Regions from separate parts of the Pseudomonas sp. Cab53 genome, predicted to be linked through region 1. Evidence: predicted binding sites of a transcription regulator. Region 1 holds the regulator's gene; each other region holds the start of a gene.

Region 1 (7,792 bases):
GTCGCCGGCTCGCGCACTGGAGACCAAGGAACTGGGCTGGGACGACGTGACCCCGATCGACATGATCGGCCTGGAAGTCGGCTACCGCCTGATTCCATTGGTCGATCGCAACCAGGGCGGCCAGTTGCTGGCGCGGATCAAGGGCGTGCGCAAGAAGCTGTCCCAGGATTTGGGCTTCCTGATGCCGACCGTGCATATCCGTGACAACCTCGACCTGGCGCCGAGTGCCTATCGCCTGACACTGATGGGGGTGATCCTGGCCGAAGCCGAGATCTACCCGGATCGCGAGCTGGCGATCAATCCGGGACAGGTCTACGGTTCGCTCAACGGCATCACCGCCAAAGATCCGGCTTTCGGCCTGGAAGCGGTGTGGATCGAAATCAGCCAGCGGGCGCAAGCGCAGTCTCTCGGCTATACCGTGGTGGACGCCAGCACCGTGGTTGCCACCCACTTGAACCAGATTCTGTACAAGCACTCCAGCGAGCTGATCGGTCACGAAGAAGTCCAGCAATTGCTGCAAGTGCTGGCCAAGGGCTCGCCGAAGCTGGCCGAAGAGTTGGTGCCGGGGGTGGTTTCGCTGTCGCAACTGCTCAAGATCCTGCAGGCGCTCCTGGCCGAGCAAGTGCCAGTGCGCGACATTCGCAGCATCGCCGAAGCCATCGCCAATAACGCTTCCAAGAGTCAAGATACCGCCGCGATGGTGGCGGCGGTGCGGGTCGGTGTATCCCGCGCAATCGTCCAAAGCATTGTAGGTACTGAGTCCGAGCTGCCTGTGATCACCTTGGAGCCAAGGTTGGAACAGATATTGCTCAATAGTTTGCAGAAGGCAGGACAAGGTTCGGAAGAGGGTGTTCTGCTGGAGCCAAGCATGGCCGAGAAGCTGCAGCGTTCGTTGATCGAAGCAGCCCAGCGGCAAGAGATGCAAGGGCAACCGGTGATCCTGCTGGTGGCCGGTCCGATTCGCGCGATGCTCTCGCGGTTCGGGCGCCTCGCGGTCCCGGGGCTGCATGTGCTGGCTTACCAGGAAATACCGGACAACAAGCAAGTGACCATCGTTGCGACAGTAGGGCCCAACGGCTGAGGTAGTGGTTTATGCAAGTGAAGCGTTTTTTCGCCGCCGATATGCGTCAGGCCATGAAGCTGGTTCGTGACGAGCTGGGCGCCGAAGCAGCCATCATCGGTAATCGCCGGATCGCCGGCGGTGTCGAGCTGACAGCGGCTCTGGACTACAAATTGTCGGCGCTGGCCCCGCGTGTTCCGAACATGGAACTCGAGGACGAGCTGCGCAAGACCCAATCGCGCATCGCCAGTGCCCAGGCCGAACTGAGCCTGCGCAGCAGCGAAGGCGAGGCCGCGCCAGGCACCAATCGTCAATTGTTCGCCGGTCAGCCACTGACCGCCGGCCTGCCGCTGACTGCCGCTGAACCGCTGATCGAGCCTACCCAGGCCGAGCCGCGTCGGCCGGCGCCAGCGCCCGCCGCGCCAGCCCGTGGGGTCGACCCGCGTGCCCTGGACTCGATGCGCTTTGAACTCAACAGCCTGCGCGAACTGATGGAAGTCCAGCTCGGCTCCCTGGCCTGGAACCAGTTGCAAGGCAGCCGTCCGGCCCAGGCCAACCTGTGGCGTCGCCTGCAACGCATCGGTCTGTCCGGTCCGTTGTCCCGCGACCTGCTGGCACTGATCAATGGGATCGAAGAGCCTCGCCAGGCTTGGCGCATGCTGTTGGCACACCTGGCGCGTATGATCGCCACGCCGGACGTCGAGCCACTGGAAGAGGGCGGGGTGATTGCCATGGTCGGTCCTGCCGGCATGGGCAAGACCACCACCCTGGCCAAGCTCGCCGCCCGTTATGTACTCAAGTACGGTGCCCAGAGCATTGCGCTGGTGAGCATGGACAGCTTCCGCATCGGAGCCCAGGAGCAACTCAAGACCCTGGGCCGTATCCTCAATGTGTCGGTGACCCACGTGGACCCGGGCCAGTCCCTGGCCCAGGCGCTGGAGCCTTTGCTGCGCAAGCGCGTCGTGCTGATCGATACCGCCGGCCTGCAAGCCAGCGATCCGGCCCTGCGCCTGCAGCTCGAGAGCCTGGCCGGGCGCGGTATCAAGTCAAAAAATTATCTCGTGTTGGCAACCACCAGCCAGAAACAGGTTCTAACCGCCGCATACCACAGCTACAAGCGCTGCGGGCTGGCCGGCTGCATCCTGACTAAGCTGGACGAAACGGCAAGCCTGGGCGAGGTGTTGAGCCTGGCGATCGGTCATGAACTGCCGGTGGCCTACCTGACCGACGGGCCGCGGATCCCGGATGATCTGCATCTGCCGCGCCGTCATCAACTGGTCAGTCGTGCCGTGAGTGTGCAAATGCAGGAAGAACCCAGCGAAGAAGCCATGGCTGACATGTTCGCTGATATCTACCACAGCCCATCCAAACAGGTCGGCTGAGGTTATCATGAGTATTTTTTGTACCTACATCGATGGTCTGCCATGCATTGTTCCGTGTGAACGCGCAGCCAGTAATGTGGCCTCCGTCTAAGTAAGACAAGGTAAAGAACGAACATGGGCAGCATGCATCCCGTACAGGTGATCGCGGTGACCGGCGGCAAAGGTGGCGTCGGGAAGACTAACGTGTCAGTGAACTTGTCCCTGGCTCTGGCAGAGCTTGGCCGACGGGTCATGCTGCTGGACGCCGACCTGGGCCTGGCGAACGTCGACGTGTTGCTGGGGCTAACCCCAAAGCGCACGCTGGCGGACGTGATCGAAGGCCGCTGTGAACTGCGCGACGTACTGTTGCAAGGGCCTGGCGGGATTCGCATCGTGCCGGCCGCCTCCGGCACCCAGAGCATGGTTCACCTGACCCCGGCCCAGCACGCGGGCCTGATCCAGGCGTTCAGCGACATCGGCGACAACCTCGATGTGCTGGTAATCGACACCGCGGCCGGCATCGGTGACTCGGTCGTCAGTTTCGTGCGGGCCGCCCAGGAAGTGCTGCTGGTGGTCTGCGATGAACCGACTTCCATCACCGACGCCTATGCCCTGATCAAGCTGCTGAACCGCGACTACGGCATGAACCGCTTCCGCGTCCTGGCCAACATGGCGCAGAGCCCGCAGGAGGGACGCAATCTGTTCGCCAAGCTGACCAAGGTCACGGATCGCTTCCTGGATGTCGCCCTACAATACGTCGGCGCCGTGCCCTACGACGAAAGTGTCCGCAAGGCCGTCCAGAAGCAACGTGCCGTCTATGAAGCTTTTCCACGTTCCAAATGTGCGCTGGCGTTCAAGGCAATCGCCCAGAAGGTCGATAGCTGGCCGCTGCCGGCCAACCCGCGCGGGCATCTGGAATTTTTCGTCGAGCGTCTCGTGCAACAAACAGCAGGGCCCGTGCTATGACAGCCAGCAGTTACAACCACCTCTACAAGAAATCGGCACGGGACGCCCAGTACGAGTTGATCGAGCGTTACGCGCCCCTGGTCAAGCGTATCGCCTATCACTTGCTGGCGCGGCTGCCGGCCAGTGTCCAGGTCGAGGACCTGATCCAGGCCGGCATGATCGGCCTGCTCGAAGTGTCGAACAAATACGACGCGAGCAAGGGCGCCAGTTTCGAGACCTACGCCGGTATCCGTATCCGCGGCGCGATGCTCGATGAGGTCCGCAAGGGCGATTGGGCACCGCGTTCGGTGCACCGCAACACCCGCATGGTGAGCGATGCGATCCGTGCGATTGAAGCTAAAACCGGGCGTGACGCTAAAGATCACGAGGTTGCGGCCGAACTCCAGTTGAGTCTCGATGATTATTACGGGATTTTGAACGATACCTTGGGCAGCCGCCTGTTCAGTTTCGACGACCTGTTGCAGGACGGCGAGCATGAAGGGCTGCACGAGGATGGCGCGAGTGCTCACATGGAGCCATCGCGTGACCTGGAAGATGAACGCTTCCAGAGCGCGCTGGCCGAAGCGATTGCCAATTTGCCGGAGCGTGAGCGACTGGTCTTGGCGCTGTACTACGACGAAGAGCTGAACCTCAAGGAAATCGGTGAGGTCCTGGGGGTCAGCGAATCGCGGGTCAGCCAGTTACACAGCCAGTGCGCAGCCCGTTTGCGGGGGCGTTTGGGGGAATGGCGAGCGCGCTGATACGCAGTGCGGGGGCGCTGCGAACGAGGCTGGCAGGTACTGCACGGTCTCACCCGTTGTGCTGCGCGCTGTTGTCGAGCGTTGTGCCGGATTGATTGAAATGGCGCGTTCAGGTGCTGGACGCGTTTAAGACTGCTTGGAGGTCGAATTGGACAAGAACATGAAAATCCTCATCGTTGATGACTTCTCAACGATGCGGCGGATCATTAAAAACCTGTTGCGTGACCTTGGGTTCACCAACACGGCCGAAGCAGATGACGGGACCACTGCGCTCCCGATGTTGCACAGTGGCAACTTCGATTTTCTGGTCACCGACTGGAACATGCCCGGCATGACCGGCATCGACCTGCTGCGCCAGGTGCGCGCTGATGAAAAACTCAAGCACCTTCCCGTGCTGATGGTCACCGCCGAAGCCAAGCGCGAGCAGATCATCGAAGCGGCCCAGGCCGGTGTGAACGGCTACGTGGTCAAACCCTTCACGGCCCAGGCGTTGAAAGAGAAGATCGAAAAAATCTTCGAACGCATCGGCTAACGGCGCCCCGGGGGGAGCTATGGATAACGAATCTTCAATGGGCGATTTCGAATCGACCCTGAAAAAACATGCCCGTGAACTGGTCGAAAGCCTCGAAAAAGGCCGTTTTGGCGATGCGGTTCAAATGATCCATGAGCTCAACCAGACCCGTGACCGTGGTCTGTATCTGGAAGTGGGCAAGCTCACGCGTGAATTGCACAGCGCGATTGTCAATTTCCAGATCGACCCGCGCATGCCGCAGGCCGAGGAAGTCTCGCAGATCACCGACGCCACCGAGCGCCTGGGGTATGTGGTCAAGCTGACCGAAGCGGCGGCCAACCGCACCATGGATTTGGTGGAGAGCGCCACGCCGCTGGTCAATGGCCTGAGCGAGGAAGCCCAGGCCTTGAGCACCGACTGGGGTCGGTTCATGCGTCGCGAGGTGGGGGCCGAGGAGTTTCGCGAGTTGGCCCGCCGGGTCGACGGTTTCCTGACGCGCAGCAGCAGCGAAAACCGCGCCGTCGCCAGCAACCTCAACGACATCTTGTTGGCCCAGGACTATCAGGACCTGACCGGCCAGGTGATCAAGCGCGTGACCCAACTGGTTACCGAAGTGGAAAGCAATTTGCTCAAGCTGGTGTTGATGGCCAGCCAAGTCGACCGCTTTGCGGGCATCGAACACGACCGTGAAGCGATGCTTGCTGAAAAAGATCCACAAAAACATCTCTCTCAGGGTGAAGGTCCGCAAATTCATGCCGATAAAAGAGAAGACGTTGTGTCCGGTCAGGACGATGTGGACGATTTGCTGTCCAGCCTTGGATTTTAGCCTGTTTTAGGAGCACCCCATTAATGAGCTTCGGCGCCGATGAAGAGATCCTTCAGGATTTCCTGGTTGAGGCTGGCGAGATTCTTGAGCAACTGTCCGAGCAATTGGTCGAGCTGGAAAGCCGGCCGGATGATGCGGATCTGCTCAACGCAATTTTTCGCGGTTTCCACACTGTAAAAGGAGGCGCCGGCTTCCTCCAGCTCAACGAGCTGGTGGAGTGCTGTCACATTGCCGAAAACGTGTTCGACATCCTGCGCAAGGGTGAGCGTCGCGTTGATTCGGAGCTGATGGACGTGGTGCTTGAAGCGCTGGATGCGGTCAACAGCATGTTCAGCGAAGTGCGCGAGCGCTCGCCGATTACCCCTGCCACGCCTGAGCTGCTCGCTGCGCTGTCGCGCCTGGCCGAGCCTCAGTCGGCGGATGAAACCGCTGCCGTGGCCGAGCCGGTCATTGAAGAACCGGCCGTCGAGGAACCCGTCGCCGAGGAATCGGGCGACATCACCGATAACGAATTCGAACAACTGCTGGACTCCCTGAGCGCCGCCAAGGCCCAGGCCGAGGCGCCGGCGGCTCCGGCTGCCGCACCGGCGGGCGATGCCGCTGCCAGCGATGAAATCACCGACGCCGAGTTCGAGTCGTTGCTCGACCAGTTGCATGGCAAGGGCCAGTTCGCCGTCGATGCCGTCGCGCCTGCGGCGGCCCCGGCCGCCCCGAAAGCGGCGGGCGACAACTCGGACATCACCGACGACGAATTCGAAGCCTTGCTCGATCAGTTGCATGGCAAGGGTACCTTTGCCGTCGACGCCCTGGATTCGGCCATCGCTTCGGCGCCAAGCCCGGCGCAACCTGCCGCCGCTGCGGCCGGCAGCGACCTGATCAGCGACCACGAATTCGAGTCGCTGCTGGACGAGTTGCACGGCAAAGGCAAATTCACCGAAGTCGGCACGGCTTCCGCTACGGGGGCTGGCGCTGCGACGGCTGCACCGGTGGCCAAGGCCGCGCCGAAACCGGCTGCCAAGGCGCCGGAGCCAAAGGCCGAGACACCTGCGCCCGCGGCCAAGCCAGCCGCTGCGGCCGCGCCAGCACCGGCTCGTGCCGCGTCGGCGCCGCCAGCGGAAAAACCAGCCAGCGAAGCCGAGACCACCGTTCGGGTCGACACCGCACGCCTGGACGAGATCATGAACATGGTCGGCGAACTGGTGCTGGTGCGTAACCGCCTGGTGCGCCTGGGCCTCAACAGCCAGGACGAAGCCATGTCCAAGGCCGTGTCGAACCTCGACGTGGTCACGGCCGACCTGCAGACCGCGGTCATGAAGACCCGGATGCAGCCGATCAAGAAAGTCTTCGGGCGCTTCCCGCGCCTGGTTCGCGACCTGGCGCGACAGCTCAAGAAAGAAATCAACCTGGAACTGGTGGGTGAAGAAACCGACCTCGACAAGAACCTTGTCGAGGCCCTGGCCGACCCGCTGGTTCACTTGGTGCGCAACGCGGTCGACCACGGTATCGAGTCGCCGCAGGAGCGAGAAGAAGCGGGCAAGGTCCGCAGTGGCAGGGTGATCCTGGCCGCCGAGCAGGAGGGCGACCACATCCTGTTGTCGATCTCCGACGACGGCAAGGGCATGGACCCGAACGTGTTGCGCTCCATCGCGGTGAAACGCGGCGTGATGGACAAGGATGCCGCCGACCGCCTCAGCGACACCGAGTGCTACAACCTGATCTTTGCCCCGGGCTTCTCCACCAAGACCGAGATCTCCGACGTGTCGGGCCGTGGCGTGGGCATGGACGTGGTGAAAACCAAGATTTCCCAGCTCAACGGTTCGATCAATATCTACTCGACCAAGGGCCAGGGCTCGAAGATCGTCATCAAGGTCCCGTTGACCCTGGCGATCATGCCGACCCTGATGGTGATGCTGGGCAACCAGGCGTTCGCCTTCCCGCTGGTGAACGTCAACGAAATCTTCCACCTCGACCTGTCGCGCACCAACGTGGTGGACGGCCAGGAAGTGGTGATCGTACGGGACAAGGCATTGCCGCTGTTCTACCTCAAGCGCTGGCTGGTCAGTTCGGCGGCGCACGAGGAGCAGGGCGAAGGCCACGTGGTGATCCTTTCGGTGGGCACCCAGCGGATCGGCTTCGTCGTCGATCAGTTGGTGGGCCAGGAAGAAGTGGTCATCAAGCCGTTGGGCAAGATGCTCCAGGGCACCCCGGGCATGTCCGGCGCCACCATCACCGGCGACGGCCGTATCGCACTGATTCTCGATGTGCCCAGCATGCTCAAGCGCTACGCCGCCCGGCGTATTTGATTCTGGAGGAGGGCGGTCCATGGCC
Region 2 (7,792 bases), 630 kb from region 1:
ACTCATCTCCTCGGCGGTGGCGGCCAGCTCTTCGCTGCTGGACGCGTTCTGTTGGGTCACCTGGTTGAGTTGGGTCATGGCGGTGTTGATCTGCGCCACGCCAGCGGCTTGTTCCTCGGAGGCCGCGCTGATTTCCTGCACCAGGTCCGAGGTCTTGTTGATGGACGGGACCATCTCGTTGAGCAAGTGCCCGGCAGTCTCGGCCATGTCGACGCTGCTGGAGGACAGCTCGCCGATTTCCTGGGCCGCCACCTGGCTGCGTTCGGCCAGTTTGCGCACCTCGGCGGCGACGACGGCAAAGCCCTTGCCGTGTTCGCCGGCGCGAGCGGCTTCGATGGCGGCGTTGAGGGCCAGCAGGTTGGTCTGGTAGGCAATGTCGTCGATGATGCTGATGCGCTGGGCGATTTTCTTCATCGCCACCACGGTCTGCTGCACCGAGTCGCCGCCTTCGGTGGCTTCCTTGGCGGCCTTGCTGGCCATGCCATCGGTGACCTTGGCGTTCTCGGTGTTCTGGTTGATGCTGGCGCTCATCTGTTCGATGGACGCGCTGGTTTCCTCGACGCTGGCCGCTTGTTCGCTGGTGGCCTGGCTCATGGATTGGGCCGTGGCACTGACCTCTTCGGAGGCGCTGGCCAGGTTGTCCGCCGCGTTGCGCACTTCACCGATGATATGGGAGAGCTTGCCCACCATGTTCTGCATGGCGTTGAGCACCATGCCGGTTTCGTCCTTGGAGCCGGCTTCGATTTTCGCGTTCAGGTTGCCTTCGGCCAGTTGTTCGGCCACCGATGCGGCTTGCTTCAGGGGGCGGGAAATGATCCGCGAGATGAACAGCGCCAGGCCCAGGCCGGTCAGCAGGGCAGCCGCCAGCACGACAATGATCGACAGGCGCGATTTCTCGAACAGCGCGGTGCCGCGTTCGCTGGCCGCCCCGGCACCGGTGTCATTGAGGTCCACCAGTTTCTGCAGGTCGGCGGTCACCAAATCGAAGCGACGCTTGGACTCGCCCCGCAGCAGGGCATGGGCTTGGTCCGACAGGTTCTGCCGGGACAGTGCCATCAGGTCCTTGCTGACCGCCAGGTAAGCGACCCAGTCAGAGCGGGTGGTCTCGAACAGCTGGCGGTCTTCGGCGTTGGAGAGCAGTTTTTCGTATGTCGCCAGACGGGTCTCGAAGGCCTTTTTGGATTCTTCGGCTTCCTGTTCGACGGTGTTGCGTTCCTGCTCGGAATCGGCGGTGATGTGACGGTTTTCCTTGAGGCGATAGTTCGCCGCGAAGAACCGCATGCCCGAAGCGGCGCGCATCGACGGCATCCAGTTGTCGCGGATCTCCTGGGTGGTGCCGTTCACCTCGCCCAGCTGGATGATCGAGAACACACCCATGGCAGCGGTCAGGGCCAGCACCATCAGAAATGACGTGATCAGTTTGGTGGCGATTCTAAGATCGTAGAACCATTTCATCGGGAAGTACCTCTCCATGGAATTGCTAAAGCGTCAGCGAGCAGTGGCTTGTTGAAATTGAGTGGTGTAGCGGTTTTCTATCTGGGCGATCTGGGTCAGCAGCGCGGGAATGTCGAGAATCAACGCCACGGCGCCGCTGCCCAGGATGGTCGAGCCGCTGATGCCGCGCAGGGCGCCGAACAGCTTGCCCAAGGGCTTGATGACGGTCTGGAATTCACCCAGCAGGTCATCCACCACCAGCCCGGCCTTGAGTTCGGCGTAGCGCACCACCACCACGTTCTGCCGGCGCGAAGCCGGGCCTTCGTGGTTGAAGTGGTCGCGCAGGTAGACCAGCGGCAGGACTTCACCGCGCAGGTCCAGGTAACCCTGCTCGCGGCTGGCGATCCCGTCGTCCTCGCTCAGTTCGACGCACTCCTGGACCATGTCCAGCGGGATGACGTAGGTGGACTGGTCGATGCCCACCAGAAAGCCGTTGATGATTGCCAGGGTCAGCGGCAGGCGGATGCGCACCACGGTGCCTTGGCCTGGCTGGCTGTCCAGGTCGACGGTGCCGCGCAGCAGGGTGATGTTGCGCTTGACCACGTCCATGCCCACGCCCCGTCCCGACAGGCTGGTAACGGCCTGGGCGGTGGAGAAGCCCGGTTCGAAGATCAGGTTGTAGATCTCCTGGTCGGTGGGGTTGGCGCCGGGGGACACCAGCCCGCGTTCCTGGGCTTTTTCCAGGATTCGGTCGCGGTTCAGGCCTGCACCGTCGTCGGCGATTTCCAGCACGATGTTGCCCGAGTCGTGGTAGGCGTTGAGGTGCAAGTGCCCCTTGGCCGGCTTGCCGGCCGCCAACCGCGCCTCGGCGGTTTCGATGCCGTGGTCCATGGCGTTGCGCAACAGGTGCATGAGCGGGTCGCCGATCTTTTCCACCACGGTCTTGTCCAGCTCGGTTTCGGCGCCGTTGATGATCAGGTCGATGTCCTTGCCCAGTTCCTGGCTGACGTCGCGCACCACCCGGCGGAAGCGGTTGAAGGTCTCGCCAATGGGGATCATGCGCAGGCGCAGGGCACCGTCGAGGATCTCCTCCACCAGGGCGGACACGCTGGAGGTGGATTCCTGCAACGGTGCGTTATGGCAGGTGCGCGCCAGCAGGCTTGCGCCGGCGCTGGCGATGACCAGTTCGCCCACCAGGTTGATCAACTCGTCCAGCTTGTCGGCGTTGACCCGCACATAGGCGCCGTCCTTGGCCTTGTTGTCGGTTGTCGTCGGTTGTTTGTCGAGGGCGACCCGGGAGGCCGTCCGCGGGGTCTTGCGCTGGTCCGGCAACAGCTCGCCGGTGGTGACCAGCGCGGTGTTTTCCTCGGGCTGTTCCGGCTGGGTCGTGACCAGGCCGGTATTCGCCGCAGGCGCGGCATCTTCAAGGGCGATGATTTCGATGACGCAATCTTCGCGGACAAAATCGAAGACTTCGTTGATCGCCTGATGGCTGGCCGCCGAGCTGAATTCGATGTCGAAGCCCAGGTAGCAGGATTCGGCGTCCCAGGCTTCGATGGCGGGCAGGGCGTCCGTCAGGGTGCTGATCTCGACGACTTCACCGAGGGTTTGCAGATAACGCAGGAACGACAGCGGGTCCATGCCATTGCGAAATACCTCCTGGCCGAAGCGCAGGGAAATGTGCCAGAGGCGCAGTTCGCCGGGGGCGTGCGCGGCGCTGCTGCTGGCTGCCGTGGGTGTGTCGGTGGAGGGAGGCGCCTGGTATTCCTGCAGCACCTGGCACAGCTCCATCTCGCGTTTCAACGCTGGGGGCGTCAGTGTCCCGCCCTGGTTGGCCACCACGTTGATCAGCTCCAGCATGTGATCGCTGGACTTGAGCAACACGGCGATCAGGCCGGTGTCCACCTCGACGCTGCCATTGCGCAGGCGATCGAGCACGTCTTCGACGATGTGGGTGAAGCTGACGATCGGTTCCAGGCCAAACAGCCCGGCCGAGCCCTTGATGGTGTGGGCTGCGCGAAAGATCGCGCCGATGGCGTCATCGTCGCCCGGGTTGGTTTCCAGTTGCAGCAACGACTCTTCCATCGCCTGCAACTGTTCCCGTGCCTCGACGATGAAGGTCTGTTGTGCCTGATCGAGATTGATGCTCACGCTCATATCCTTTGTCGTGTCGGGCCGCAATGCAGGGGCCTAGGCCGGCAGGTTGCACAGCTCGAGTGTTTCGGTGACGGCTTTGCTGCGACCGGTGAGGGTCAGGTGGGTGCCGGCCTTGGGCGCCTCGCGCAGCACCATCAGCAGCAGTTGCAGACCGGCGCCGTCCATTTCAGTGACCTGTGACAGATCCACCTCCATGCGCGGCGTGGCCCCCAGGTGGGGCAGCCACTGTGCGGACAGGTCGGCGGCGGTGTAGATCGTCAGCTCACCGTCGATCTGCACCTGCGCGGTGTCATCGACGGTTTCGTACAACAACGGCATTGCAGCCTCCGGCCCTCAGGGCAGAATCAGTTTGGACACCGCCGCCAGCATCTGCGCCGGTTGGAACGGCTTGACCACCCAGGCCTTGGCCCCGGCCGCCTGGCCTTCCTGCTTCTTCGATTCCTGGGACTCGGTGGTCAGCATGATGATCGGCGTGAACTTGTAGCTGGCCAGCTTCTTGACCTCCTTGACGAAGGTGATGCCGTCCATGTTCGGCATGTTCACGTCGCTGATGATCAGGTGGACTTTCTGACCGGTCAGCTTGCCCAGCGCGTCCTTGCCATCGCTGGCCTCGATCACGTCGTAGCCGGCACTTTTCAACGCGATGCCGACAACCTGCCGAACGCTCGCCGAGTCGTCGACAACCAATACACTTTTAGCCATGAACGGCTCTCCTAGAAGAAGGTTATTTCCTGTGAAGCTTGCTGCACGCTCGAGTCGCCGTGGTGGTTGCGGCGTTGCTCGTCGGTGGCATAAGTGGTTTCCATGCGCGCCAGCCATTGGCGGGCATCGATGGCGACGGCTTGGTCGGGCGACTGGCTGGCCTGCTGCAAGTGCACATGCAGGTCTTCGATGTTGTCGCGCACGTGGCTGAGGATCTGGCTGACCCGATCCTGGAATTGCAGGCTGACCAGCACTTCGGTGAGTTCGTCGCGGATCCCGAAGCTTTCCTGTTGCAGCAGCTCGGCCGAATCGGCCAGGCGCCCGGTCACGCTCTTGAAGCGCTCCAGCACGCGCTGGATGCTTTGCTCGGAGGCGCTGACCGAATGACTGTCCTGGTCTGCGCCGCTGGAGGCGGCCTGGACCAGTTGGGTAATGGCGGTGTTGATGATGTCGACCTTGGCCGACATCTGCTGGCCGGTCTCGCTGGACTTGCTCGACAGGCTGCGCACGGCGTCGGCCACCACCGCAAAACCACGCCCGGCTTCACCGGCACGGGCGGCTTCGATGGCGGCGTTGAGGGCCAGCAGGTTGGTCTGGGCGGCAATCGCCGCGACGTCGGCGGCCATGGTCCGCAGCTCGCCAGTGTAGGCGGTCAGGTTGCGCACCTGGGCCAGGGTTTCATCGCGGCTGGTCTGGGCTGTTCTCAAGATGTCGATGAGCTGGACCAGCTCGCTTTCACTTTGGGCGAGCACCTGCACGGCACCGCCGCTGCCACTGCCGGCCAGTTCGCCGGCGGCTTGCTGCGAGGCTTGCACGGTGTCTTCCAGGCGGGAGGAGATACCGGTGAAGCGGCTGGTCAGCGAGACGATCGCGGTTTCGGTCTGCTGCCGGGAGCTCTCCACTTGCTTGGCCCAGATCGGCATGGCGCCCAGGACCACTTCGTTGAGTTGCGTGTTGGAGTGGTGGGAGCGCTGCTCGCTGGCGTGCCGTTCATGCTGGGCAGTGGCCGCGGCGAATGCACGGTCGAACTGCCGGCGCTGCGTCCGCGCGCCCCACACGCCCGCGGCAATACCCAAGGCCAGGATCACCGCGCTCAACGCAATGTTCTGCCCGCTCAGGCCATTGAGCAGCAGCACGCCGATGCTTGCGACGGCGGCCACGAGCACGGGGTTCCAGAGCAGGCGTGGTTGGATAGAGGTAAAGGAATGACCGTGTGAATACGACGTCATGGTTCGGTCCTTGAACAGTGTTGCTACAGGTTATTGGCGAATAACTGGTTATCTGCGACCCCTGGTCAGACTTGAAGACCAGTCGTCCGATTCCGACCGCTGTAGGCAATGACCTACGCAGCGCGTGGCACTGTGCTATCTCAGACTAGACGCTGTCTCCCAATTGTCGAGTCGGACCGACGAAGCCATTTGTGCACGCGATCCCCTGTGGCGAGGGGATTTATCCCCGATGGGCTGCGAAGCGGCCCCACACCTGACGACTCGGTACGAGAGATGTATTGATTTCAGCTTGTCAGGGTCGCTTCGCAACCCAACGGGGATAAATCCCCTCGCCACAAGTGCCGATTGCGCTAAATTACCTGGCATTGGATTTTGAACCTGCCCTCATGAGTTCCCATGCTGCCAACCCCGCCCCTCTGGAAAACCTACCTGCTGTTCCTGGCCCCCATGGTCCTGTCCAACTTCCTGCAATCGATGTCCGGCACGTTCAACAGCATCTACATCGGCCAGATGCTGGGCACCCAGTCCCTGGCGGCGGTGTCGGGGATGTTCCCCATCGTGTTTTTCTTCATTGCGCTGGTGATTGGCCTGGGTGCGGGGGCAGGGGTGCTGATCGGGCAGGCCTATGGCGCTGGCGAAACCGGAACGGTCAAGGCGGTGGCCGGTTCGACACTGCTGCTGGGGGCGATCATCGGGCTGGTGGCGGCGGTGCTTGGCAGTGTTTTCGCGCGCCAGGCGTTACAGGGGTTGGGGACTCCGGCGGATGTGCTGGACGATGCCGTTTCCTATGCCCGGGTGATGATGTGGCTGTTGCCGATCCTGCTGGTGTTCGTGCTGTTCACCCAGTTACTGCGCGGCGTGAGCGATACGCTGTCGCCACTGTTGGCGTTGCTGGTGTCCACTGGCGTCGGCCTGCTGTTGACCCCGGCGTTGATCCGCGGTTGGCTGGGGTTGCCACAGATGGGCATCCAGAGTGCGGCCCTGGCGGGCCTGGTGGGCACGGCCTCGGCCATGGTCATGCTGGCCTGGCGCCTGAACCGCCGTGAGCACCCTTTGGCGCCGGATCGCGCGTTGTTCGCGGCAATGCGCCTGGACCGCGAGATCCTCGGCAAAGTGTTGGGCATCGGTTTGCCCACCGGGTTGCAGATGGTGGTGATCTCGGTGTCGGAGCTGGTGATCCTGGCGCTGGTCAATCGCCACGGTTCCCAGGCCACGGCGGCGTATGGCGCGGTGACGCAGATCGTCAATTACGTGCAGTTCCCGGCGCTGTCGATCGCCATCACCGCGACGATCCTGGGCGCCCAGGCCATCGGCGCCGGTCGGCTGGAGCGGCTTGGGCCGATCCTGCGCACGGGGCTGCTGGTCAACGTCTGGCTCACCGGCGGGCTGGTGGTGCTGGGGTATCTGTTGTCCCATTGGCTGCTGGGGTTGTTCATCACCGATCCGGCGGCGCGGGTCCAGGCCGAACACCTGTTGCACATCATGCTTTGGAGTTTGCTGGTGTTCGGCTTCCAGGCGGTGGTCGGCGGCATCATGCGCGCCAGCGGCACGGTGCTGGTGCCCGTGGCGATCTCGATCTTCTGCATCGTCGGGGTGGAGGTGCCGGTGGCTTACCTGCTGGACGCACACTTCGGCCTGCAAGGCGTATGGATGGCATTTCCGGTGGCTTACCTGAGCATGCTGTTGCTGCAAACGGTGTACTACAAGCGGGTCTGGCAGCATCAGCGAATCGAGCGGCTGGTATAGCCCAGGCAACCCAAGGCCCCCACAAGGGCGGCGCTTTTTTTTGCAGTTTGATAACCCAAGGATTCCCATGTCTGTACAGCACTCATCCACGGCCTACCGCGCATTCCTTTTCGACATGGATGGCACGCTGCTCAATTCTATTGCCGCCGCCGAGCGGATCTGGACCCGCTGGGCCCAACGTCACGGTGTGGACGTGGCCACGTTCCTGCCGACGATCCATGGGGTGCGCGCCGTCGACACCATCGCCCGCCAGCACCTGCCGGGCGTGGACGCGGCGGCCGAGGCCGAGCAGATCACCCGGGAGGAAATCGAGGACGTCGAGGGCGTGGTGCCCGTGCCCGGTGCGCTGGCGTTCCTGCAAAGCCTGCCGCCGGCGCAATGGGCAATCGTCACTTCGGCGCCCATGGCGTTGGCCTTGCGCCGCATGGAAGCGGCCGGGATACCGCGTCCGGCGGTGATGGTCACCGCCGAAGACGTAAGCGATGGCAAGCCCGACCCCACCTGCTACCGACTGGCCGCAGAAC
Region 3 (7,792 bases), 1.4 Mb from region 1:
ATCTGATCAAGTACCAGCTCGACTATGCCCTGACCGCGATGATGCTCTACGTCCTGGTCTCGCTGTGCAACACCCGTAACAAGCTGATCGCTGCCCTGGCCGCCGTGGCCTGCATGGGCGTGCTGAGCCTGCTGGGCAGTTCGCCGTTCAATGTCTTCATTGCCACGTTCGTTGGCTGCGGGGTGGGCGTATGCCTGACCAAACGTTCCTGATCCTGGTCGTGGCGCTGATGATGGCCGTGACCTTCCTGCCGCGCGCACTGCCGTTGCAGGTCAATACCGAGCACTGGCCACCGTTCATCGCCCGTGCCCTTGAGTACCTGCCGGTGGCGATCGTCGCTGCCATCAGCCTCACCCCGCTGTTGATCAAGGATCAGCAGATACAACTCGACCGCCCGGAGTTCTACGCCGCGATTCCGACGCTGTTATGTGCGTACTTCAGCCGCAACCTGTTTCTCAGTGTGGCGGTGGGCACGGCGGCGTACATCGCGCTCGGTTCGTTCCTGTAGCGTCAGGTCGACCACGTCATGCAGCGCCTGGCCAGACAACTCGGGATTGTTCACCGCCAGGCGCACCTCGAGGAAATCCTCGAAGTCCGGGAAAATCGCCAGGCCATTGCGCAGCGCCGCTTCCCGGGACACCAGCCCCAGCCCATCCAACTGGGTGATCAACGACAGGGTCAGTGTTTCACTGCAGGAGTAGACCATGCGCTGGCTCGTCCCGTATTCGCCCAGTCCCGCGTCGAGAAAGCGCAGGAAACTGTGGGAATAGGGGCATTCTTCGGCCGGACGCACCTGAAACTTGTCGCCGAGCAAGCCAAGGGAGTCGTCTTCGTCGCCACAATGGGCGCCGACCACCCGCACCTGCACGTCCGGCATGGCGATGGTCGAGAAGCTGCTCTGTTGCGCGCCGATCAGGATCGCCAGGTCAAAATCCTCGTTCTTGAGCTTGCTCAGGTTCTCCATCGACTCCGCGTAGCTGAATTCCAGTTGGTACTGGGGGAACACGGCGATCAAGCGGTCGATCATCCGCCGGTTGAATTCCGCCGGCAGGGTGGTGTTCAGCGCCACTTTCAGCGTGCGTTGCCGGGGTTTTTTCAGTGCCGCGACCTTTTCCTCCAGCTGGCGCGTGGCCACCAGTACCTGATCCATGAAGGGGGTCAGTTCCGAGCCTTGGCTGGTCAACGTCAGGCCCTTGTTCGAGCGCCGGAACAAGCGGAAGCCAAATTGCTCCTCGACCTTGTTCAACTGCGCCGCCAGGGCCTGCACCGTGAGGCACGAATGTTCGGCCGCTGCCGACAACGAGCCGGTCTGCACGATGCGCATGAGGTTGCGTAGGGTTCTGCTATCCATGAGGTAATGCCCTCTGCTTAAGTGGGCTCGCTATTGTTGTGCACTCGGCCCGGGACAGGCAGTGCCTGCGGCGATCACCGTCTACCTTGCCACGGTTGTCGCGGTTTTGCAGGGCAAGCCTGTGCCAGGCAATGGATAGAAGCTTACGCAGGATTTGGGTTTTTTGCCCGGATGATGGTGGGCGAGGCCAATAAATACGGTGGTGTGCCCTTGGCGCGACGAAACGTCCTGCGCTTGTTTCGTCGCGCTCCCAATGAGCGGGTTGATTGCTCCGATGTCCAACCCTGGGAAACCGGATGAAATGCAGCGATGGCCGCGAATGCTCAGATCTTGAACTGCTGCACCGAAGACTGCATCGACCCCGCGGCGTTGTTCAACTGATCCGCCGTTTGCGTCAGGTTGTGGATCGAACGGGTGTTTTCCCGGGACTGCTCGGCAATCGACTCCACCCGCTGGGCCATCTCGTCGCTGGCTTTGGATTGCTCGGCGATGGTCTGGGAAATCTCTTCCACCACCTCGGCGGCATGCCGGGCGCCGGTGCGGATCTCGCTGATGGACACCCCGGCCTGTTGCGCCAGGTTCACGCCCTCGTCCACGCGGCTCACGCACGCCTGCATGTTCGCCACGGCATCCCGGGCGCTGGACTGGATGCGCTCGATCATCGCCGTGATTTCCTGGGTGGATTGGGTGGTGCGCGCCGCCAGGTTACGCACTTCGTCGGCCACCACCGCAAAACCGCGCCCGGCCTCGCCGGCCCGGGCGGCTTCGATGGCGGCGTTGAGCGCCAGCAGGTTGGTCTGCTCGGCAATGCTCTTGATCACCTGGATGATGGAGTGAATGTCTTCGGATGAAGCATCCAGCGCGGTGATCTTGCTGGAAGATTGGTTCACCACCTCGGCGATCCGGCTCATGCCTTCCACCACACCCAGGATCACCTGCCCGCCACTGCTCGCCAGTTGTTCGGACTGCGCCGAAATCGTCCGCGCGCTGTCGGCATGCTGGTGAATCTGGCTGATGTTGGCCATCATCTGCTCCATGCTCGCGGCCATGCTGGTGGCGCTCAGGGCCTGTTGGTCGGCGCTGGAGACGATCTGCCGCGCCGTATCGCCCAAGGTCCGTGACGTGCCGTGCAGCTCGTCGCTCTGGTTGCGGATGGTGGCGATCATCTGCCGCAGGTTGATCTGCATCTGCTCAATCACCCCTTGCAACTGGCCGAGCTCATCCTTGCTTTGCGCGCCCATGGAGCGCTGCAAGTCCCCTTGGGAAATCGCCTGGGTGTTGAGAATGATCTTGTTCAGCGGCGTCAGCACCGCCTTCAGCAGGTTCCACGAAAGCAGCGCCAGCGCCACGCAGGTGGCCAGCAAGGTCATGATCAGCCAGTAGCCCGAAGACTGAATACTGTCATCCTGACGCTCACGCGCGTTCTGGGCCTGGTTCTCGATCAGCTCGCTGACGGCCTCGTTGCGCTCCTCCAGCACCGAAAACGCGGCGTTGAACTCCGTCCGCAACGCTTGCACATCCTGGGCACCGCCCAGCACCTTGCCGATGATCTGCTTGGCCTTATCGATGTAGGTATCGACTTGGGGTTTCAACTCGACGATCGCCTTGGCGATATCCGCGGGCAAGTTCGCCTCGGCGTTCTCGGCAATCACCTTGCGCATCCGCTGCGAATGCTCGTCAAACCCTTCCAGGACCTCCTTGGCCCCCTGCGCATCCCCCGGCGCCACCAGCAACGCGGCCAGCACATCGGCACGAATGGCGTCATGCATCATGTCCGCCTCCATGTGCTTGCGCATGGCGGAAATACTGGTCTCGTTCTCCGCCAGGGACTCGGTCATGGAGTGATGTCCCCACAAACCGATACCGCCGAGCAACAACGCAAAAGAGAGACTGACCAACCCCGAACCTATGACCTTGGTGCGGATCTTCATCGCTAACTGCTCCTGGAGCGGGGATTTCTGGGCAAGTGTAGTCGAGCGCCAGCGGGGCCTAGGGCCAGACGAGGCTGTTATTAAAGGCTATCGGCGGGAGGAATGATTAGATGAGAGGACGCTGCATTGGGGAGAGCGCGCTTGGTCAGGCGAGGCCCCAATCGGTCCGAAGCCGCCATCGAGAGTGAACATAATCTGCCTGAAGTTAAGGAATTAACTCCAACTTTTTGCACACGGCTGTAAATACTCTTAGCCAGACCAACTTCTACCCATTCCGGTATGAGGCCTATCCCCCTGGCTGGAGTGATTATGTACACCATGTTCTTGTTTGGAAACGATACCCCTGCCGACAGTAAGACCCATGTCTGGTTGATGACGATCGGTAACGTCTCCTACTTCATACCTCGTCGATGATCTCAGTCTCCGACGGTCCTCGGGCCGTCGGAGCAACTGACGCTTCTTTGCCTTTCAGGCCACGACAGCGTTTGCCGATATCCGCTCGTCGCCCCTGTCAGCCCTGACAGTGGCGAGACTGTCGCAGATACGCCCACGCTAGCTGAAACGCCTGACCCTATTCATGGAGGGGTGCAACATGGTCATCGATGGTGAAGTGTTCAGAAGCGAATACGCGAACGTGAACGGCATTCGCATGCACTACCTGATCGGCGGCAACGGTGCGAAGCCGGTGCTCCTGGTACATGGCTTTCCGGGGAGCTGGAGGAGTTGGGAGCCCTTGATGGGACGGCTACTGCGTGCGGGGTACACCCCGGTCGTTCCTGACTATCGGGGCGCTGGAGAAACAGATATTGCCGCCGCGGGCTATGACAAAAAGAACATGGCGCTGGATTTGCGCGAGCTGCTTAGATATTTGAATTTGAATCGGGTTGATATTGTCGGCCATGACATGGGATTGATCATCGCCTACGCCTACGGTGCGCTTTACCCCTCCGAAACCAAACACATGATTTTGATGGACGGATTCATCCCTGGCATTCCAGGCTGGGAGATCCCTTATAACGGCAACCCCTTAACCGGAGTTTCGAGCAAGTGGCATTTCCGCTTCTATGGCGCCACCGCTGCAAAAATGATTAAAGACAAAGAAAAAATCTACTTGGATATGTTTTTCGATGAGTTCGTCTACCCAGGCAACCATAAAGTGCCGACAGAAGTACGTGAAGCCCTGGTGAACGACTACTCTCGCTCCGGCCGCATGGACGCGGCGTTCAAGCTCTACTCAGCCTGGATAGAGCAGGACGCCAATGACAACCAGGCCTTCGCTGCAAATAAACTGACTCTCCCGGTGCTCACCATTGGCGGAGACCATTCAAGGGGCAAGACATTGTCCGAGCAGGTGCAGCACATCACTTCACGCCCCCACTCCTTGATCTTGCAAAACACCGGGCATTGGGTGCTTGAGGAGAAGATGGAAGCGACTAGCCAGGCTATTTTGGATTTTTTACAGACGTGAGGAGGCAGAGGGGAGACCGACCTCCGCCGTATACTGCACGCACCTGAATACTGGAAATGCTTCGGAGGCAGCCATTGACCCCAGAGAACAATCTGCTGGACCGTTATATCGGATGCCTACTAGGCCTGGCTTGTGGCGATGCTGTCGGCACCACCCTGGAATTTAGCGACCGCGACACCTTGAGCCCCATCACCGATATGGTCGGCGGCGGACCTTTCGCTTTGGCCCCCGGCCAATGGACAGATGACACCTCGATGGCACTTTGTCTAGCTGAGAGCCTGCTCTCGAAGAACGGCTTCGATGCCAGAGACCAGATGACGCGGTATCTCAATTGGTGGCATTGGGGTTACTGGAGTGCGACGGGGCAATGCTTCGATATCGGGACGACAGTGAGACAGGCGCTAATGACCTTTCAAGAAACTGGGGAGCCGTTCGCCGGTTCCATTGATCCGGAAACGGCCGGGAACGGTTCGATCATGCGCCTGGCGCCGGTCATCCTTTTCTACTTTCCGGACCAGAGTTCGATGGCATGGGCCACCAAGCAAAGTTCCCGCACAACCCATGGCGCCCCCGAGGCAATCGAGTCGTGTCAGTTGTTGGCAGAGGTGGTTTCCAAGGCATTGGCAGGTCATAAGAAAGACGACGTGCTTGCTCTTTCTCCGACACAGTATTGCGAACCGGCAATCAAAGAACTCGCTTCTGGCAGCTTCAAGCACAAGCACCGTGACCAGATCAGAGGAACCGGGTACTGCATTGCCTCGCTCGAGGCCGCACTTTGGTGCTTCTGGTCCACTGACTCCTTTGAGGCAGCAGTGCTGCAAGCCGCCAACCTGGGTGACGATGCCGACACCACCGCTGCAATCGTTGGTCAGATAGCCGGTGCGTTCTATTCGAAACAGGGTATTCCATCTCGATGGCTTGAAAAGTTGCATCAGGTTTCGGACATTGAAGACATCGCCATCGCGCTGTTCAAGTCAGCCCGGTCCCGAATCACGGAAAGCCCGGACAGTCGTAACGAGTGAGCTTCAGTACGAAAAGTGGATATTGCCACCAACGACGAGCAGTCGAATGCTGAAAATCTCGGCTCCGTGGCGAGGGAGCTTGCTCCCGCTTCAGAACGATGTGCCAGACTAGAACCTGCTATTCAGTTCAGACGCCCCGAAAATCGCTCTTCAGGAAGTCCCACAGCGACAATAGCTTCGGCTTTCATCAGCGTGCCATCCGAATCTGTTGGCTTGACCAGCCCTATCCTTGCGCTAGTGCTGTAAAGCGTTTCATAACGAGGGCCTGCAAACACCGGGCAAGTGGTTTGTACGCAGGGGGACTCTATTACGCGGTCAACTTTGCCGTCAGGCGCGTAGCGCACCACTCTGCTGCCGCCCCATTCCGCATTCCAGAGAAAACCCTGCGCATCAATGCAAGAACCGTCTGGAGCTCCCTTGCCATCGACCAATCCCATCAGCAGCACGTCTTCGTCTGCCGTGAGGGCAAATGAGCCTAGAGACTCGGGCAACGACCAGCGCTGCACTTCACCGCTTGCCGGGGCCAGGGCACGCAACTCGCAGCCGGGAATATCTGTTCAGAACAGGCGCTCGGTTCTTTCACACCATACGGGGCACTCGCCAAGAAGACTGGTGGTGTCGGTTAGGGCTTTAAACATGTTGGTGTCCTACGAAACAGGATGGGTGTAAACAAAGCAGTCAGTTGGATAAAGGCGCTGACCACCAATCACCGAACAGGGCAATGGCCAGGCCTGCGAGCATCACTATTGCCCCAGCCAACTTGACGAGAGACACCGGCTTTTCCAATGCCCCCATCAATCCGAAGTGATCGATAACCAATGACGAAATGATCTGCCCAGCGATAGCGAGGCCAAGCAGTGCCGACAGACCGATTTTGGGCGCAAGCACCACATAGCTGAGCAACGCACCGGCACCTAGCAGACCGCCCAGCAGGCTCCACAAGGGCTGGGTAGGGATTGCCGCGAGTGAGGCCGCTATCCCACCACGCATCAATGAAAAGATGCCCAGGCAGACCGCGCCAGCAGTGAAAGAGAAAAGCGCCGCCGCTACGGAGTCGCCCCCCACACCTTTAGCGAGCTGACCATTCAGCGTGGTCTGCAGGGTGATGCCAAGACCTGCTGCAATGGCCAGCAGGTAGTAGGTTACGTTCATCTCGAGCCTCCTTACTTGGCTAACTCAAGCGGCAGGAATGTCTCGGCAAAGATGTCCGGCTGGTAGCCTGCTGCAGAAAACAAATGCTCACGGGACTCGTCGATTGCCGCACGCAGTAGCTCGCTGTCTACGCCCAGTAACTTGCCACCCCGCTTGACGATGCGCCCGCCAATCATGACCGTATCGACATTACTGCGTTCGGCCGCATGTACCACGGTGCCGAAGGCGTTGCCTGACGGGTAAAGGTTGATGTCCTGCGCGTTGATAAGGATCAGATCCGCCTGTTTGCCGGGAACTAGGCTGCCGACTTTGTCCTGCAAGCCGGCGCAGGTGGCACCGTCGACAGTCGCGGCTTTGAGCAGGCCATGGGCAGGCAGGGTGACCATCGGACGATGGCCTTCGCCGCAGCAGCGCTGCTGGTGCATGCCCATGACGCGCTGCAGGTAGAACGCCACCCGCATCTCCATGAACATGTCGCCGCTGTAGGAGGTTTCGTTATCGACACTCAGCCCCGGGCTGATTCCGTGGCGCTGGGCCGACTGCATGGCGAACATTCCATCCTCAATGCCGTAGTGGGCATCTGAACGCGGGCATACGTTTACCCGCACGCCAGCCTCGCGAAGAATTTTCCAGCCTGAGTCCGGCAGCGCGGTACAGTGGTTAAAGATGTTGTCGGAGCGGAGCAGCCCCTCGTGATGCAATCCTTCCAACTCTGCCGCCATGTCTCCGCCAAAAAACTCAGTGATGATAGGAAGCCCTAGGCGTCGGGCCTCAGCCCACAGCTCAGGTTCCAACTGCGCCATCATCGCCAGTGAGAGCAGCGGGTTATCGCCGTTCTTGATGTATTTTTCCTGCAGGCGCTTCAGAT
Region 4 (7,792 bases), 1.0 Mb from region 1:
GCAAAGGGGCTGTGGATCGCGGCCATCACCACGATCATCGCCACCTTGCTGTTCGCGGCCATTGTCCTGGGCGTCATTGCCCGGCGCCCGTTCAACGCCGAAGTCACCCTCGGCATTGCCGTGGGCCTGCCCGCCGTGTTCCTGCTGAGCCGCTTGAGGTACCACCGGTTGGATGAACTGTTGGGAAACATCAGCTATGGGGTGTTTCTCAATCACTTTGTGGTGATGTATGTACTGCGCGCGTTCTGGCCGGTGGCATACAGCGAGCTGATTGTCACGGCGGTGCTGGTGCTGTCGTTCGCCTTGAGCGGCGTGTCGTATTACTGGGTCGAGCGGCCGGCACTGAGGCTGCGCCATGCCTTGCGGACCGGCGTGCGGCGTGAAACCGTGCCAGCGCCGACTGGCAGCTCGGTGACGTAGCCACTACAACGGTTATCACCGCGGCGAGGGAGCCGGCGCCCTGGCCACGGAGGGGGCTTTAACCGAAGATCAGAACGTCACGCTGGCGCTCAAGCGTGCGGTGCGCGGCTCACCGACATTCACTTGCAACTGGCTGCCCGTGGAAGACGGGTAGTACTGCTTGTCGAACAGGTTGTCGACGTTCAGTTGCAGCGAGGTTTTGTAACCCAGCACCGGCGCCTCCCAACGCACGAAGGCATCGGCCACGGTGTAGCTGCTCAGCCAGAAGTCGTTGGCATTGTTGGCCGCACGCTCACCCACGTAGCGAGCACCGCCACCGGCGTGCCAGGCACCGAACTCGGCGGGAACGTTCAGGTGATGGGTCAGGTACAGGCTGGCGGTGTGTTTCGGTGCGTCGGCCAGGCGATGGCCTTCGTCGTCCGGGTCATCGAGGATTTCCGTGTGGGTATAGGCGTAGGTGCCGATCAGGTCCCAGCGCTCGGACAGGCGTCCGGTAATGTCCAGCTCCAGGCCTTGGGAACCGACTTTACCGGCGGCTTCCGCCAGGGTCACCCCATTGACCGTGGAAGACGTCACGACGTTCTTCTTGACGATGTCGAACAGCGCCAGGTTGATGTTCAAGCCAGGCAACGGATCGTACTTGGCCCCCACTTCGTAGCTGCGGCCCTCCTCCGGATCGAAGGTGTTGCCGGCGTCGTCCACGGTGTCATTCGGCTTGAACGAGCGGCTGTAGTTACCGTACAGCGACAACGCGTCGGTGGCTTTGTAGACCAGGCCCAGGAACGGTACGAAGGCATCGCCGTTGTCGTCGCGGTTCACTTTGTAGCTACTGCCGCGCCCTTGGTCACCGTACTGGTCGTAGTGCTGGTAGCGTCCCCCCAGGACCAGGATCCAGCGGTCATCGAGGTGCCAGTTGTCCTTCAAGTACACGGAACTGGAGGTCAGCTCGTTGCTCAGATCGCTCTGGGCGGCGCTGACCAGGCTAGGCTCCGGCAAATTGCCATAGACCGGAGCGGTGATGTCGAAACCGGCGCGGACCGCATTGCGATAGGTCTTGCCGCGAAACTGGTTGGAGACCTGGTTATCGACACCGACCAGCAAGTCATGCGCCTGACCGAACAGTTCCTGGTTGCCGATGAAATCCCAGCTCGCGTAACGGGTTTCATCGTCGTAGTGGGCACCGTTTGCTGCCCGGCGCAACGTATTGCCCGTCAGTGAGTTGGGCTGCGCAATCGAAAGACTGTATCGATCATTGTTCCAACCGTAGGTCACGCGAGTCTTCCACGCCTCGCTCAGTTCATACTCGAAACGGGCCGTCGCCGTTTCGCGAATCCCCACGCTCTTGGCCCAGCGCTCGTCGAGGCGCTTGTCGTAGTCGATGTCGACCGGGTGCCCGTTGCGAAACATCGTCCCACGGTCAAACGGGTTGGAATATTCGTTGTACTCATAGCTCAGGTTCAACGAAGCCCGTTCACCGGTCCAGGCCAGGGAGGGCGCGACCAGCGTGCTTTCATTCACACCGTAGTTGCGCCAGTAATCTTCATGACCACGCTCGGCAATCAGCCGATACGCCAACCCGGTATCGCCCACGGGCCCGGTGGTGTCCAGGCCCATGGTGCCGCCGCCTTCGCTGTAGGCAGAGCCGCTCAGGGTGGTGCTCTGGGTGTACTCGGGTTGCTTGCTGATGACATTGATCAGCCCACCGGGCTCCAACGCACCGTACAACATCGAGGCCGGGCCCTTGAGCACTTCGACCCGTTCGGTGGTGGCGCTGAAGTTGTGCCCCAGGTTCGAACGCACGCCGTCGCGCAGGATCGAGCCGTCGTCGTTGGTGCCGAAACCGCGCTTGACCAGCGAGTCCCGCGAGCCGCCCAGGGTATTGCCCTGGCTGACGCCGCTGACGAACTTCATCGCATCGCCCAGCGAACGCACCTGGTAATCGTCCAGCGTCTGCTGGGTCACCACGTTGATCGACTGCGCTTCTTCCTTGATCGGTACGTCGCTCTTGCTGGCCGTGCTGGCTTGCGACGCCGTGTAGCCTTCGTCCTGGAGGATACGACTGCCCTGGATGGCCGTGGCCGGCAGTTCGAGCGCGTCCTGCGCCCACAGTGGGGTGGCGATGAAGCAGCAGGATACGGCGGGTAGTACACAATGGATGAAGACGTTGCGTTTCGCGGAAGGGGTGGAACGATTCAAAGCGCTGCACTCACGGGAGGAATGTTAATGAGAGCGACTATACTTTGAGAATCATTCCCAGTAAATACAAATAGGAGTCAGTTTGCGTGGGAAAGCCCGGGCTTGAAACCCTGGAACACGGGTGAGTGAACGTCTTCGCGAGCAGGCTCGCTCCCACAGTGGTTTGACGGACGGGCTTGCCGTGATATCAAAACGCCCTAATCCGCTAAAGCTTTGGCCCTTGCGGTCGAATGTATTCCATTGAGAGATTTTTTTGCCCAGGAGCAGCGGCATGCAGACGTTAAAGGCCTTGTACGAGTCTATCGAGATGCAGTTTTTCGATACGCTCACGAAAAAATTGTCGAGCCTTTTCCTGCTGGTGATGGTCAGTGCGCTGCTGTACTGGGTGGCCTTGAGCGCCCGTGCCGACATCCTGCTGCAATTGCGCAATGCTCAACTGGACCCGGCGTTGCTGGGGCAGATTGAAGGCCGGCTCGACAGCCTCAGCCATGCCCTGCTCTTCGGCGCCGTCCTGACCCTGGGCATGATCAGTTTCATGGTCTGGTACTTTCGTCACCTGATCGTGCGCCCCGTCACCGCCATGACCAAGGCCCTGGAGGAAATCGCCAACGGTGAAGGCGACCTCTCCAAGGACCTGCCCCTGGTGACCCACGACGAGATCCGCGTGCTGGCCGGCACCTGCAACCGTTTCCTGGCCAAGCAGCGGGAGATCATCAGCAACGTCCAGGCGCTGACCGTGCACATTGCCGTGGAATCGGCGCGCTCGTTGAAGAACATCAGCGACTCCAGCGACAGCGCCACTCACCAGGCCCGGTTCGCCAAGGAAGTGATGGACCAGAGCAACACCGCCGTGGGCCGCATCGAAGAGGTGTCGCGCCAGACCCAGGGCATTTCCAGCACCACCGCGCAGAACCTGAGCATGGCCCGTGACTCCTACGCCGAGCTGCTGGAAGTGACCGGCAACATCAGTGAGATCTCGGCCAGCCTCGGCGAGTTCGCCACGTTGGTGAGCGCGTTGAACCAACGCTCTTCGAGCATCAAGTCCATCGTCGGGTTGATCCAGCAGATCTCGGCCCAGACCAACCTGCTGGCCCTCAACGCCGCCATCGAAGCCGCCCGGGCCGGCGAAAGTGGTCGGGGCTTTGCGGTGGTGGCCGATGAAGTGCGCACCTTGGCACAGAATGTCAGCCGGGCCACCGACGACATCTCGCGCAACATCGACGCGATGCTGGAGGAAGTCAGCTCCACCCACGAGCAGACCACCCAGATCAGCCACAGCGCCCGGGAAACCCAGAAGGTGGTGGAACGGGCCTCCGGCCACTTCGAAAGCATGATCGGCGACTTCGAATCCACCAATGGCAAGCTGGCTGACATTGCCGAGCATATCCAGCAGTTCGCCGACAGCAACACCGGCATCAACGACCGGGTGACCCAGATCCATGCCGACAGCCAGTCGATCGACCAGCGCATGCAGCAGTCGGCGACGGCCACCCGCGACCTGTCCGGCGTTGCCGAAAAGGTCCAGGCGCTGCTGGGCCGGTTCGTGCTGGGCCACGGCAAGCTGGACGCCGCCATCACCCGCGCCAGCGAATGCCGCGATACGCTCCAGGTACGCCTGGAGGCGCTGCATCGCGAGGGCCTGAACCTGTTCGACCAGAGTTACCAATTGGTCCCCGGCACCGATCCCAAGCAATACATGACCTGCTACACCGAGCGCTTCGCCCAGGTCTGCCAGGAGGAATGCGACAAGCTCACCCGTAGCACGCCGGGGGGCAAGGTGTCCTTCATCGTCGACACCAAGGGGTATTGCCCGGTGAACAACAGCTGGGTCTCCAAGCCCCCCACCGGTGACCGTGCCGTGGACCTGCCCGTGTGCCGCAACAAGCGCATCTTCAACGACCCGATCGGCCTGCGCGCGGCGGGCAACGTCCAGCGTTTCCTGCTCCAGACCTACCTGCGCGATACCGGTGAAATCATGACCGAGATCGACGTCCCCTTCTTCTTCGGCGGCCGCCATTGGGGCAACCTGCGGGTAGGGTTCGATGCAGCGGTGTTGTTGGCGGAGTGAGAGTGATCGCCCTGCGACAGGAGTAAGGCCGCAGCCACTTCATCGCTGAGCGGCCGTCTTCGCGGGCAAGCCCGCTCCCACACAAGAGATCTGTGGCGCACCCACCTCTTGAGTCCACCAAAAAACACTGTGGGAGCGGGCTTGCCCGCGAAGGCGGTGGCTCAGTCAACCTCTCATCGACTGACCCACTGCATTCGCGAGCAAGCCCGCTCCCACACAGGGAATCTGTGACGGACACACATCTTGTGCCCCACCAAATAACTCTGTGGGAACGGGCTTGCCCGCGAAAGCGGTGGGTCAGCCAACCTCTTCATCGACTGACCCACTGCATTCGCGAGCAAGCCCGCTCCCACAGGGGGTACCTCAGGGCTGCCGGGTCAGCAGCACTTGGGCCCGGCCTTGCCGCCGTAACGGGCTTCCTGGCGTTCGCGGAAGAACGTCTCGTAGTCCATCAGCGGCTTGTCCGGATGCTGGGTCTGCATGTGCTCGACGTAGTTGTCGTAGTCGGGCATGCCGACCATCAGGCGGGCGGCCTGACCGAGGTATTTACCCAGGCGACTCAAGTCATTGAACATCGTTGCAATCCTCGTTTCAGGCGTCCGGCAGCGGTTGGAAAGGCGCTTCCTTGTCCGTGCGTTCCTTCGTGCCCCAGGCGGCGATGCCGACCTTGAGCGCGTAGAACAGGATGCTGAAGACCACGAACAGGAACAGTGCCGTCAACGTCGCGTTGGTGTAGGCATTGAACACCACGTGCTGCATCTGCTCGATGCTCTTGGCCGGGGCCAGGACTTGCCCGGCGGCCAGCGCCTCGTTGTATTTGCGCGCCAGGGCCAGGAAGCCGATCGCCGGGTTGGCGTCGAACAGCTTGATCAGGCCCGCGGTGGTGGTGCAGATCAGCAGCCAGGTCGCCGGCAGCAGCGTGACCCAGACGTAGCGCTGGCGCTTCATCTTGATCAGCACCACGGTGGCGAGCATCAGCGCGATACCGGCCAGCATCTGGTTGGAGATGCCGAACAGCGGCCACAAGGTGTTGATGCCGCCCAGCGGATCGATCACGCCCTGATACAGCAGGTAACCCCACAGCGCCACGCAACCGGCGGTGGCGATCAGGTTGGCGGTCCAGGATTCGGTGCGCTTGAGGGCCGGCACGAACGAGCCCAGCAGGTCCTGCAGCATGAAGCGCCCGGCACGGGTGCCGGCGTCCACCGCGGTGAGGATGAACAGCGCTTCGAACAGAATCGCGAAGTGGTACCAGAACGCCATGGTGTTCTCACCCGGCAGCACCGAGTGCAGGATCTGCGCGATGCCCACCGCCAGGGTCGGCGCGCCGCCGGCACGGGCCAGGATGGTGGTCTCGCCGATGTCCTTGGCCACGGCCTGCAGGGCGTCCGGAGTGATGGCGAAGCCCCAACTGCTGACGGTCTGCGCCACGGCCACCACGTCGCCGCCGACGATGGCCGCCGGGCTGTTCATGGCAAAGTACACGCCCGGCTCGATCACCGACGCGGCAACCATCGCCATGATCGCCACGAAGGACTCCATGAGCATGCCGCCGTAGCCGATGTAGCGGGCGTTGGTTTCGTTATCCAGCAGCTTGGGCGTGGTGCCCGAGGAAATCAGCGCGTGGAAACCCGAGACCGCGCCACAGGCGATGGTGATGAACAGGAACGGGAACAGACCGCCCTTCCACACCGGGCCCAGGCCATTGGTGAACTGGGTCAGCGCCGGCATTTTCAGCTCGGGCATGGTGACCAGGATGCCGATCGCCAGGGCGACGATGGTGCCGATCTTGAGGAAAGTCGACAGGTAGTCCCGCGGTGCCAGGATCAGCCACACCGGCAGCACGGCGGCGACAAAGCCGTAGCCGATCAGCATCCAGGTGATCTGGATCCCGGTGAAGGTGAAGGCCTTGGCCCAGACTGGGTCGGCGGCGATCTGCCCGCCGAGCCAGATCGACCCCAGCAGCAACAGCACGCCGATCAGCGAGATTTCGCCGATGCGGCCCGGGCGGATGTAGCGCATGTAAAGGCCCATGAACATCGCGATCGGGATGGTCGCCATCACCGTGAAGATCCCCCACGGGCTCTCGGCCAGGGCCTTGACCACGATCAGCGCCAGCACCGCGAGGATGATGATCATGATCAGGAAGCAGCCGAACAGCGCGATGGTGCCGGGAATGCGGCCCATTTCCTCGCGGACCATGTCCCCCAGGGAGCGCCCGTTGCGGCGGGTGGACAGGAACAGGACCATGAAGTCCTGCACGGCCCCGGCCAGCACCACGCCGGCGATCAGCCAGAGCGTGCCGGGCAGGTAGCCCATCTGCGCGGCCAGCACTGGCCCGACCAGCGGCCCCGCGCCGGCAATGGCGGCGAAGTGGTGACCGAAGAGGATGTGCTTGTTGGTCGGGACGAAGTCCAGGCCATCGTTGTTGAGCACGGCAGGCGTGGCCCGGCGCGCATCGAGTTGCATCACGTTGTTGGCGATGAAGAGGCTGTAGTAGCGGTAGGCGACCAGGTAGATGGCCACGGCTGCGACGACGATCCAGAGGGCGTTGATGGCTTCGCCGCGGCGCAAGGCCACGACACTCAACGCACAGGCTCCCAGAACAGCCACGGCAAACCAGGCGAGGTGTTTAACCAGACGGGTTGTCATTGCGTGTCTCCTGCCGAGGTCCAGTGGACTGCGGCGATTGTTTTTATAATGTGCCCCGCTATTCGGAGCCGGCCCAATATCCCCGTAGGCCGTCAATAAATAAATCCGTAGTACTACGTAGACCGCCCCTGTGGGAGCGGGCTTGCTCGCGAAGGCGGTGTGTCAGTTAAAGCAGATGTCGCTGATCCACCGCATTCGCGAGCAAGCCCGCTCCCACAATGTCGCTGAGTGCCTACGGATTCGATGTCCAGCGCAGGTTACCTCTCCTATTCGGGGGAAGGTTTGGCATATGATGCCGAGCATCCACCTCCCCTCGTCAGGCCCTGACAGGAGTCCAGATGCTGCTCAAACACAAAATCGTCGCCCTCGGAATCCTGCCGCTGGTCCTGGCGATCGCTGTTATCTGCGCCCTGGTGATCTCGCTCAACCGCCAGTTGGGCGACCAACAGGCACAGC

Evidence for each region. The regulator FliA, encoded in region 1, starts transcription of late flagellar genes. The targets are predictions, from matches to a motif close to CTAAAGTTTNNNNNNNNNNNGCCGNTAA.
Region 2: a site for FliA is predicted at 5,571-5,598, ahead of KI241_RS10445 (methyl-accepting chemotaxis protein). Genes of this name have one in related genera too.
Region 3: a site for FliA is predicted at 3,370-3,397, ahead of KI241_RS01365 (methyl-accepting chemotaxis protein). Genes of this name have one in related genera too.
Region 4: a site for FliA is predicted at 2,822-2,849, ahead of KI241_RS12035 (methyl-accepting chemotaxis protein). Genes of this name have one in related genera too.

Annotation. Positions count from the first base shown of each region.
Region 1 covers NZ_AP021902.1:1,722,625-1,730,416, forward strand. The annotation lists gene flhA (flagellar biosynthesis protein FlhA) at 1-1,081, shown strand, start outside; gene flhF (flagellar biosynthesis protein FlhF) at 1,093-2,442, shown strand; gene fleN (flagellar synthesis regulator FleN) at 2,557-3,387, shown strand; gene fliA (RNA polymerase sigma factor FliA) at 3,384-4,127, shown strand; gene KI241_RS07525 (chemotaxis response regulator CheY) at 4,288-4,659, shown strand; gene KI241_RS07530 (protein phosphatase CheZ) at 4,679-5,464, shown strand; gene KI241_RS07535 (chemotaxis protein CheA) at 5,488-7,767, shown strand.
Region 2 covers NZ_AP021902.1:2,353,328-2,361,119, forward strand. The annotation lists gene KI241_RS10425 (methyl-accepting chemotaxis protein) at 1-1,455, opposite strand, end outside; gene KI241_RS10430 (chemotaxis protein CheA) at 1,489-3,585, opposite strand; gene KI241_RS10435 (STAS domain-containing protein) at 3,625-3,909, opposite strand; gene KI241_RS10440 (response regulator) at 3,925-4,293, opposite strand; gene KI241_RS10445 (methyl-accepting chemotaxis protein) at 4,305-5,522, opposite strand; gene KI241_RS10450 (MATE family efflux transporter) at 5,919-7,268, shown strand; gene KI241_RS10455 (HAD family hydrolase) at 7,336-7,792, shown strand, end outside.
Region 3 covers NZ_AP021902.1:319,611-327,402, forward strand. The annotation lists gene KI241_RS01350 (AzlC family ABC transporter permease) at 1-212, shown strand, start outside; gene KI241_RS01355 (AzlD domain-containing protein) at 191-508, shown strand; gene KI241_RS01360 (LysR family transcriptional regulator) at 425-1,351, opposite strand; gene KI241_RS01365 (methyl-accepting chemotaxis protein) at 1,675-3,282, opposite strand; gene KI241_RS01370 (alpha/beta hydrolase) at 3,875-4,750, shown strand; gene KI241_RS01375 (ADP-ribosylglycohydrolase family protein) at 4,825-5,772, shown strand; gene KI241_RS01380 (SMP-30/gluconolactonase/LRE family protein) at 5,895-6,308, opposite strand; gene KI241_RS01385 (DMT family transporter) at 6,451-6,924, opposite strand; gene KI241_RS01390 (amidohydrolase family protein) at 6,936-7,792, opposite strand, start outside.
Region 4 covers NZ_AP021902.1:2,744,343-2,752,134, reverse strand. The annotation lists gene KI241_RS12045 (acyltransferase) at 1-420, shown strand, start outside; gene KI241_RS12040 (TonB-dependent siderophore receptor) at 490-2,616, opposite strand; gene KI241_RS12035 (methyl-accepting chemotaxis protein) at 2,888-4,684, shown strand; gene KI241_RS12030 (YbdD/YjiX family protein) at 5,062-5,259, opposite strand; gene KI241_RS12025 (carbon starvation CstA family protein) at 5,276-7,336, opposite strand; gene KI241_RS12020 (cache domain-containing protein) at 7,675-7,792, shown strand, end outside.